DNA from 2 places in the Mycolicibacterium gilvum genome. Region 1 is predicted to be linked to the other one. Evidence: riboswitches for the same ligand, from Rfam matches in the RefSeq annotation. Region 1 holds a riboswitch; the other holds the start of a gene.
What was found. Region 1 has a riboswitch for S-adenosylmethionine ahead of DYE23_RS04915 (hypothetical protein). Riboswitches for the same ligand answer to the same signal wherever they lie in the genome.
Positions count from the first base shown of each region.

Region 2: linked by a shared signal. The riboswitch ahead of DYE23_RS06575 (bifunctional o-acetylhomoserine/o-acetylserine sulfhydrylase) and the one ahead of DYE23_RS04915 (hypothetical protein) in region 1 are both predicted to bind S-adenosylmethionine.

Region 1 covers NZ_UGQM01000001.1:1,041,917-1,046,329, forward strand. The annotation lists partial or broken gene DYE23_RS04905 (ADP-ribosylglycohydrolase family protein) at 1-824, opposite strand, end outside; gene DYE23_RS04910 (hypothetical protein) at 957-1,259, shown strand; gene DYE23_RS04915 (hypothetical protein) at 1,277-1,870, opposite strand; SAM riboswitch class IV at 1,919-2,030, opposite strand; gene DYE23_RS04920 (plasmid pRiA4b ORF-3 family protein) at 2,076-3,404, opposite strand; gene DYE23_RS04925 (SWIM zinc finger family protein) at 3,498-4,413, shown strand, end outside.
Region 2 covers NZ_UGQM01000001.1:1,390,763-1,395,175, reverse strand. The annotation lists gene DYE23_RS06585 (exodeoxyribonuclease III) at 1-788, opposite strand, end outside; gene DYE23_RS06580 (epoxide hydrolase EphH) at 860-1,693, shown strand; SAM riboswitch class IV at 1,757-1,876, shown strand; gene DYE23_RS06575 (bifunctional o-acetylhomoserine/o-acetylserine sulfhydrylase) at 1,917-3,257, shown strand; gene metX (homoserine O-acetyltransferase MetX) at 3,268-4,395, shown strand; gene DYE23_RS06565 (class I SAM-dependent methyltransferase) at 4,403-4,413, shown strand, end outside.

The sequences.
Region 1 (4,413 bases):
ACGGTGTCGGTGTCGTGGCCCGCCCGCACCGCGGCGTCGAGCGACAGCCGGAGATGATCAGCGTGAAACACCCCCGACGCCGGGTCGTCGACGGGCACGGGCGTGGTGCTGATCGCCGACCACGCCGCCTGCAGCGCGGCCACCACCCAGCCGTTGTGCGCGAACGACGACGGGCGTCCTGCCTCGGCCGCATCCAGCCGCTCCTGCCACACCTTGCGGCGGCTCCAGTCGATGTGGCGCAACCCGATTCGGACGTCGATCTGCGCGGTGAGCACTGCGTGCCGGATTGCGCAGCACCACAGCACGCACGCATCGCCGGCGTCGGGATCGAAATGGGTGAGCTCGCTCAAAGCCCGTGCCGCCTCGACCATCGCGTCCTCGTCGTCGAGGTAGGCGAGCGCCACCGGCGCGGTCCGCATCAGCGAACCGTTGCCCGCTGTGCGACCGGTGCGCGCGTGCAGTCTGGCTGCTGCTTCACGGGCGCGCGCTGCTGTGACGACACCCTCCTGCGCGGCGGCGGTGAGCACCGAGCGGGTCTGAACACCCACGTCCTTCGCCCGCCGCGACCATTCGTGCCAGCGCGCGACGACCGCGTCCTGGGCATCCTGCGTACGCAGGTCGGCACCGGTCGCGGCCACCTCGGCGACGGCGATCGCCATCGAGGTGTCGTCGGTCCACTCGCCGCGCTCCCAGATACCACCCCCGACCATCGCGACCTCGAGTTCGGGGCCACGCGGCGAGCCGAACTCGTACGGCGCGCCGAGCGCGTCACCGGCCGCGGTGGCCAGCAGGACACCCTCGATGCGGTCATGCAAAGACGTCATGACATCCCCCTCTACCCCGTTAGCGCATATTTGCGCTAATTACTTCTCACTGTACGCCGAGGTTCCGACAATGACTACACACCGTCCCGAGATGGCGGCGGGCAGAGGCTACGGATCACCCGAATGTTGTCGATGGGGGCACAGTCGTCAGCCCAGGGCGCGCGCATCCTGGAGATCTTTCTGGACCGAATGGTGTGGACCGCCGCCACGCAAAGCGCACTCGCGAGCGAGTACCTGTTGGACAAGCGTTATTCGAGCGGACTGTCCGATCCAGACGCTGCACTCCGGGACCTCGTGATCGCGATGACCGAAAAGGCAAGTGCCGAAGCGAAGTCGAGCAGCGGATGGACGCGAGTTGCCGACTGCTTGCGCAGCCTCGGAGCCGACGATGCGCTGATCACTGGCGTCGACTCGGATCGGTCGCACAGAAGTTGATCGTCGCCGGAGTCGGCCTACGGCAGTGGCAGCGGATACTCCGGGCCGATCAGCCGAGCGAAGGCGTCCCGCGAGGCACGTGGGCCAGGCGGAAGCTCCTGCTGCCATACCCGCAGAGGAACGTCGGCCTGCGGATCGAAGTGGCCCGCCAGCCGGCGGTACTCGTGCTTGCGCCATTTCAGTAGACGGCCGATACCGTCCGCGAAGTCTGTCAACCGCTCGATCTGCCGCTGTTGGACTTCCGGCGGGGCACCGGCCCGCACCCCGAACCCGTTCATCACGCTGTGCCGGCCCAGGGCGAAGGGACGAAAACCCCACGCGGCCTCCACCGCGGAGTTGACGGCCCGGCAGTCCTGGCACGCCAGCCACGACCAGCGTGAACGGCCGCCGGCCGTTGCCCGGAGGCAGATGATGCACAGGTCGCGTTCCCGCGAGACGTCGGCGTCTCCCCAGACAACTGGGTGGTTCTCATGTCGGCAGGACTGCCACCGCACCCCTCGGTCCGAAGGTGATCGTGTGGGCAGCTGAACCGGTCCGCGCAGCCCGCCGCACGGAATGTGCACGGACAGTTCGGTAATACGTTCGCGCAGAGCCGCATCGGCGGCGCTCACCTTTCGCTGGTACATCGTTCGCCGTTTCTCGCGACGCCGCACTCGGGCGTCCACCGCTTGCACGCAGGGCGTGCCCGCTCTTCCCCTGGGGCACCGTGCGGTGGTCGCGCGGTTGCCGGGACGACGGGCCAGGTACCCGAACAGTCGTCCGCTCGTGAGCTGAAGTCAGACTAAACCAACGCACCGACAAGATGGCGTACTGTCCTCAACCGCCGAGCGCCCTCCGTGCCAACGCGGCCGCTATCGGACTGACGATGTCACGCCGACGCCAGGTGGCGGGCTGATCGGTGACGTTGATCAGAACCTCGTATGCGGGGAGGTCGCGCACGACGGATCCGGTGACGGGAGTTCCGTTCGCGTGGCGCCACCCGAGTTCGGTGAGGATCGCGGCGATTGTGCTCAGCGGAAGTTGCTTATCCGGGGACGCCGCGGCGTAGGCGAGCATCACCAGGCTGGCCTGCACCTGGAACCTGTCGCCGGGCTTGGGGTTCGACCGACTGGCCAGGTGCTCCCATAACGCGTTGACATCGCGCTGGGCGGCTCGGCCGGCTTTCGTGAGCACCAGTGTGCCCTTGACCTTGCGGAGCAGTCCCAGATCCTGCACTGCCTCGCGGAATTGCAGCAGCGGGTAACAGTGCGCCTCGCGGTTCTTCGCTCCGATCCAATCCGCCATCACCGGAACCACTTTCGACGCCTCCACCACGTCTGCCGGTTTGAGGTAGCCCGCCCCGGTCAGCGGGATGCCGCCGTCTGCCGCCCGATCCAAGAACCACTGGAAGCCGCGCAGGTGGCCGACCAGATCCGCCGCCTCAAGCGAGATGGGTTCCCCGGTCAGCGCGAGCGCCGCCTGAGACAGGCTGTCGCCATGCGCGGTGTAGGCGAGCTGGTGAACCAGGTCGACCAGACGCGGGTCGACCTTCGCGTCGCGCAACACGAAGTACGGGCCGCGCAGCGCGTCGTTGATCCGATCCTGCTCGAAACGGGCGGGGTCGGGAAGCACCTCGGCGAGGCCTACCGCGTCGACCAGGTGCCCGCAGTCCTCCGGCGGGGCGGCCCGTTCACCGCCGACGACCAGCGCCACCGCGTACTCACCCTCGGCGGGCAGCACCTGCTCCAGGTGCAGCGTCAGCTCCCAGTTGTCGCCGTAGTCGTAGAGGTAGTGCAGCGCATCGCCAGGAGTAGTGAGGGTTTCGTCCAGACGGGTCTCGGCGGCAGGAACGCCGTCGTCCTCGAAGTCGGCCTCCTCGACGTCGTACGGGCACAGAAACAGTTGGCTGTCTCGGTCGAAGGCCCCGCCGCCGAGCGAGAAGCGGTGCAGATGGGAGTCGGTCCAGTCGAACGCCACCTGCAGGACCTGATGTACCACGTCCAACGTCAGATCCGAGCGAAAATCGATACACCGCCAGATCGGCGGATCGGCGTCGTCGATGTCCACCCTGACCCGGTACACGACGACATCACGTCGCCGCGGGTGCCGCAGATCGGGCCGCGACTCCAGGTCGGTCACCACACGCAGGTGCGAGCGGGTCGTCATCGGACCCGCATCGCAAGGCTCGCCGTGTTCATCCTGATCACTGTAGAGCCGTGCCGGTCGCGGGTGAATGTGCTCGTCGGGCACCATGACGCTATGCCGTTATCGGAGGCGATGCTGCTCAATGTGGCCGGCGAACGGGTCTTTGCCCGCGGTGGAGACTACGTCCGCTATGTCCGTGGTCTGCGGGTCGCCACCGACAAGGCACATGCGTCGGTCCAGGCCAAGAGTGTCTACACCGTCGAACTGGACTGGTCAGGTCCACTACCCGCCGGCTCCTGTACCTGCCTTCATCACGCCGACGGTCACTTCTGCAAGCATCTGGTCGCGGTCGGGCTCGCGGCGATCGCCCGCGGCGAAGGCAGCTTCGACATCACACCCGAATCTGCGGTGCGGGCAGCGGTGGACGCGATGGACGTCCATGAGCTCCGCGACCTCGTCATGACGCTCGCACGGCGTGACGGCGAAGTTCGCCGCATGCTGGAGGTACGTGCGACGGCTGAGTCCGGGGACGACGCCGCCGCCAAAGCCGACTTCGAGGACTACGTGCGAAATGCATTGCAATCCTACGGCTTCACCGACTATCGGGAATCCTTCGTGGCGGCCGAAACGGCGGGTCGGGTGCTCGACGAGCTGGAGAATCACCTCAACGATGGGGCCGCCGAGATCGTGCGGCCGGCCCTGTTGTCTGCGTTGACGCTGCTGCGCTCGATCACCGAGCATGCCGACGACTCGTCCGGAGCCATCGGGGGTGAATGCCAGCGGGCTGCCGAGCTGTACGCGCGGGCCTGTCGGGAGGGTGCGCCCGATCCGGTGGACCTCGCACTCTGGCTGGTGAAGTTCCGTGCGGACTCGCCAGGTTGGCCGGATGTGGCGTTGGCGGACTTTGTCGACGCGTTCGACGACCACGCGCTCGCTGCCTACCGTCGGGCGGTATCCGAACTCGACCACGAACTCGCAGAAGGCGATCGCTGGAGTCGCTTCCACGTCGACACCATGCTGCTGGAGCTCG
Region 2 (4,413 bases), 350 kb from region 1:
CAGCGCAGCGCGTAGGCGGCGGGCCGTTCGGTGAGCACCGAGGTGGCGCGCGCGGCCAGGCCCGGCGTGGCGAGGTGATAGTCGATCCGCCATCCCGCGTCGTTGTCGAACGCCTTGCCGCGCCAGGACCACCACGCGTACGGCCCCGCGACGTCGGGATGGGCCTGCCGGACCACATCCACCCACCCGGTGCCGAGCACCTCGGTGAGCCACTGCCGTTCCTGCGGCAGGAAACCCGCCTTCTTGACGTTGCCCTTCCAGTTCTTGATGTCGTTCTCGGTGTGGGCGATGTTCCAGTCGCCGCACAGCACCGACTCGTGCCCGTCGACGACCGAACGCTGCAGCAACGCCGCCATCCGCGCCGCGACCGCGGCCATGAACCGCTCCTTCTCACGCTGGCGATCCGTCTCGGCCTCGCCGGTCGGGAAGTACACGCTGGCCACCGTGACGCCGGCGGTGTCGGCCTCCAGATATCGGCCGTGGGTGGCGAATTCCTCGGCGCCGCACCCGATCCGGAACTCGTCGATGGGTTCGCGTGACAGCACCGCCACCCCGTTGCGGCCCTTCATCGACGGCTCCGCAGACGCCAGATGCCAGCCGTCGGCCAGCACCGGGGCCAGCGCCTCGGCGAGCTGCGCGTCGTCGGCGCGGGTCTCCTGCAGACACACCACATCCGCGGCCGTCTCCTTGAACCACGGCAGCATGCCGAGGTTCTCCGGTGATCGCTGCTTGATCGCGGCGCGGATGCCGTTGACGTTGATCGTGCTTACCGTTACGGGACGCGTCACGGTCGCAGACCCTAACCGAATCCGGACACGGGCTTCTTGCGGTACCGCCGGTATCGCCATATCGTCGGCCCATGGCACCACGAGAGCCGATCCATCGCGGGACCGGGGAACCGATTGTTTTGCTGCACCCGTTCCTGTGTTCGCAGAACGTGTGGCGCACAGTGGCCGATCAGCTCGCCGACACCGAACGCTTCGAGGTGTTCGCGCCGACGATGGTCGGGCACCACGGCGGCCCGAAATCGCCCACCTGGCTGCTGCACACCGAAGTGCTCGTCGATGACATCGAGCACCGCATGGACCAGCTCGGATGGGATACCGCCCACATCGTCGGCAACTCCCTGGGCGGCTGGGTCGCCTTCGAGCTGGAACGCCGCGGACGTGCCCGCACGCTGACCGCGATCGCGCCTGCCGGCGGGTGGCCCCACCACTCGCTGTCGAAGTACGAGACTGTGCTGAAGTTCATCATGGGCGGACCCGCGCTGATCGCCGCCCGGTTGCTGGGTCCGCGGATCCTGAACGTGCCGGGCGCGCGCCGTCTCGCCACCCTTCCCGTCAGCGGACCTGCCGACGGCCCCTCCCAACGCGACCTGGCCGATCTCGTCGAGGACGCCACCCATTGCCACGCCTACCTCCAGCTGCTGGTCAAGACCCTGCGGATGCCCGGCCTGCTGGAACTCGCGGCGCTGGGCGCCCCGACCCAGCTGGTGCTGTGCGAGAAGGACCGCGTCTTCCCGACCCCGCGCGGCAATCGCTACTTCCTCACCCACCTTCCCGACGAGGCCCGGGTGGTCCGGCTCGACGGCGTCGGCCACATCCCGATGCTCGAAGCCCCGGGTGCGGTCACCGAGTTGATCGCCGATTTCGTCGACGACCACTCGGCCCCGTCCGGCAAAGCCATCGGCTGAGGTCAGCGCGTCGCCTCAGCCGCCGGTGGCAGTTCCCGACGCGGGTGAGATAGAGTTCGTCTCGGTCATGAGCGCCAGCGACAAGCCCCGGCTTGCTGGCCGGCAACCCTCCAACCGCGGTGGGGTGCCCCGGGAGACGACCAGGTTGAGTAGCCGAACACGGCTATAAGGCAAGCGCGGGTCCGCTGATGAAACGGGCCCCCTGTTTCACGGAGGACTTTCGATGACCGACCCCGATCTGACTGCTGGTTGGGCTTTTGAGACCAAGCAGGTGCACGCCGGCCAGACCCCCGACAGCGCGACGAACGCCCGGGCCCTGCCGATCTACCAGACCACCAGCTACACCTTCGACAGCACCGACCACGCCGCGGCCCTGTTCGGGCTGGCCGAGCCGGGCAACATCTACACCCGGATCATGAATCCGACCCAGGACGTGGTCGAGCAGCGCATCGCCGCGCTCGAAGGTGGTGTCGCGGCGCTGTTCCTGTCCTCGGGCCAGGCCGCCGAGACGTTAGCGATCCTGAACATCGCCGGCGCCGGAGACCACATCGTGTCGTCCCCGCGCCTCTACGGCGGCACCTACAACCTGTTTCACTACACGCTGCCCAAGCTGGGCATCGAGGTGTCGTTCGTCGAGGACCCCGACGACCTGGAGTCCTGGCGCGCGGCGTCGCGACCGAACACCAAGGCGTTCTTCGCCGAGACGATCTCGAACCCGAAGATCGATGTGCTCGACATTCCCGGTGTCTCGGGCGTCGCACACGACATCGGCGTGCCACTGATCGTCGACAACACCATCGCCACCCCGTACCTGATCCAGCCGCTGAGCCACGGCGCCGACATCGTCGTGCACTCGGCGACCAAGTACCTCGGCGGCCACGGCACCGCGATCGCCGGGGTGATCGTCGACGGAGGCACCTTCGACTGGACCGCCAGTGGCCGGTTCCCCGGCTTCACCGAGCCCGACCCGAGCTACCACGGCGTCGTGTTCGCCGAACTGGGCCCGCCGGCCTATGCGCTGAAGGCTCGCGTGCAGCTGCTGCGTGATCTGGGCAGCGCCGCCGCGCCGTTCAACGCGTTCCTCATCGCCCAGGGTCTGGAGACGCTGAGCCTGCGCATCGAGCGGCACGTGCAGAACGCACAGCGCGTCGCCGAGTTCCTGGAAGCCCATCCCGACGTGGTGTCGGTGAACTACGCCGGGCTGCCGTCCTCACCGTGGTATGGCCTCGGAAAGAAGCTGGCGCCCAAGGGAACCGGTGCGGTGCTCGCGTTCGAGCTGAGCGGTGGGATCGACGCGGGCAAGGCGTTCGTCAACGCGCTCTCGCTGCACAGCCATGTCGCCAACATCGGCGATGTGCGCTCGCTGGTGATCCATCCCGCGTCCACGACCCATCAGCAGCTCTCACCCGAGGAGCAGCTCGCCTCCGGCGTGACACCGGGGCTGGTCCGCCTGGCGGTCGGGATCGAGGGCATCGACGACATCCTCGCCGACCTCGAGTTGGGTTTCGCCGCCGCGAAACCCTCTGCCGCGGCCACCGATCCGAACGCCGTAGCGTCGTTCTGAGGGTTGTGACGTGACAATCGTGGACATCCTCTCCGAACGCGTCGCGCTGCCCCCCGAGGGTGAGATCGGCATCGTCGACATCGGCACGCTCACCCTGGAGAGCGGCGAGGTGATCGAGGACGCCTTCATCGCGGTGCAGCGCTGGGGCGAACTGTCGCCCGACCGGGACAACGTCGTGATGGTGCTGCACGCGCTGACCGGCGATTCCCACATCACCGGCCCCGCCGGGCCCGATCACCCGACGCCGGGCTGGTGGGACGGCGTCGCGGGCCCGGGCGCACCGATCGACACCGACACGTGGTGCGCGATCTCGACCAACGTCCTTGGCGGCTGCCGCGGCTCGATCGGGCCCAGCTCCACCGCGCCGGACGGAAAGGCTTGGGGCTCACGGTTTCCCGTGATCACGGTGCGCGATCAGGTGGCCGCCGACGTGGCCGCGCTCGCCCGCCTCGGCATCACCGAGGTGGCGGCGGTGATCGGCGGTTCGATGGGTGGCGCGCGGGCGCTGGAGTGGGCGGTGACCTATCCCGACAGCGTGCGTTCCGCACTGGTCCTCGCCGTGGGGGCGCGGGCGACCGCGGACCAGATCGGCACGCAGAGCACCCAGGTGGCGGCGATCAAGGCGGATCCGAACTGGGCCGGCGGCGACTACCACGACACCGGCCGCTCCCCCGATGCCGGACTCGAAATCGCCCGGCGCTTCGCGCATCTGACCTACCGCGGCGAGGCCGAGCTCGACGACCGCTTCGGCAACGACGCCCAGACCGGCGAAGACCCGACCACCGGCGGCCGGTACGCGGTGCAGAGCTACCTGGAGTATCAGGGTCGAAAGCTGTTGGCACGCTTCGACGCCGGCACCTACGTCCTGCTCACCGACGCGCTGTCGAGCCATGACGTGGGACGCGGACGCGGCGGCATCGCGGCCGCACTCGCCGGTTGCCCGGTGCCGACCGTCGTCGGCGGGATCACCTCCGACCGGTTGTATCCGTTGCGTCTGCAGGCGGAGCTGGCCGAGCTGCTGCCCGGCTGCGATGCGCTCGACGTCGTCGAATCCGCCTACGGGCACGACGGATTCCTCGTCGAGACCGACGCAGTCGGCAAGCTGATCAGGCGCACGCTCGACCTCGCGGGCAAATGAGCGCGCGGTGACCGCCGA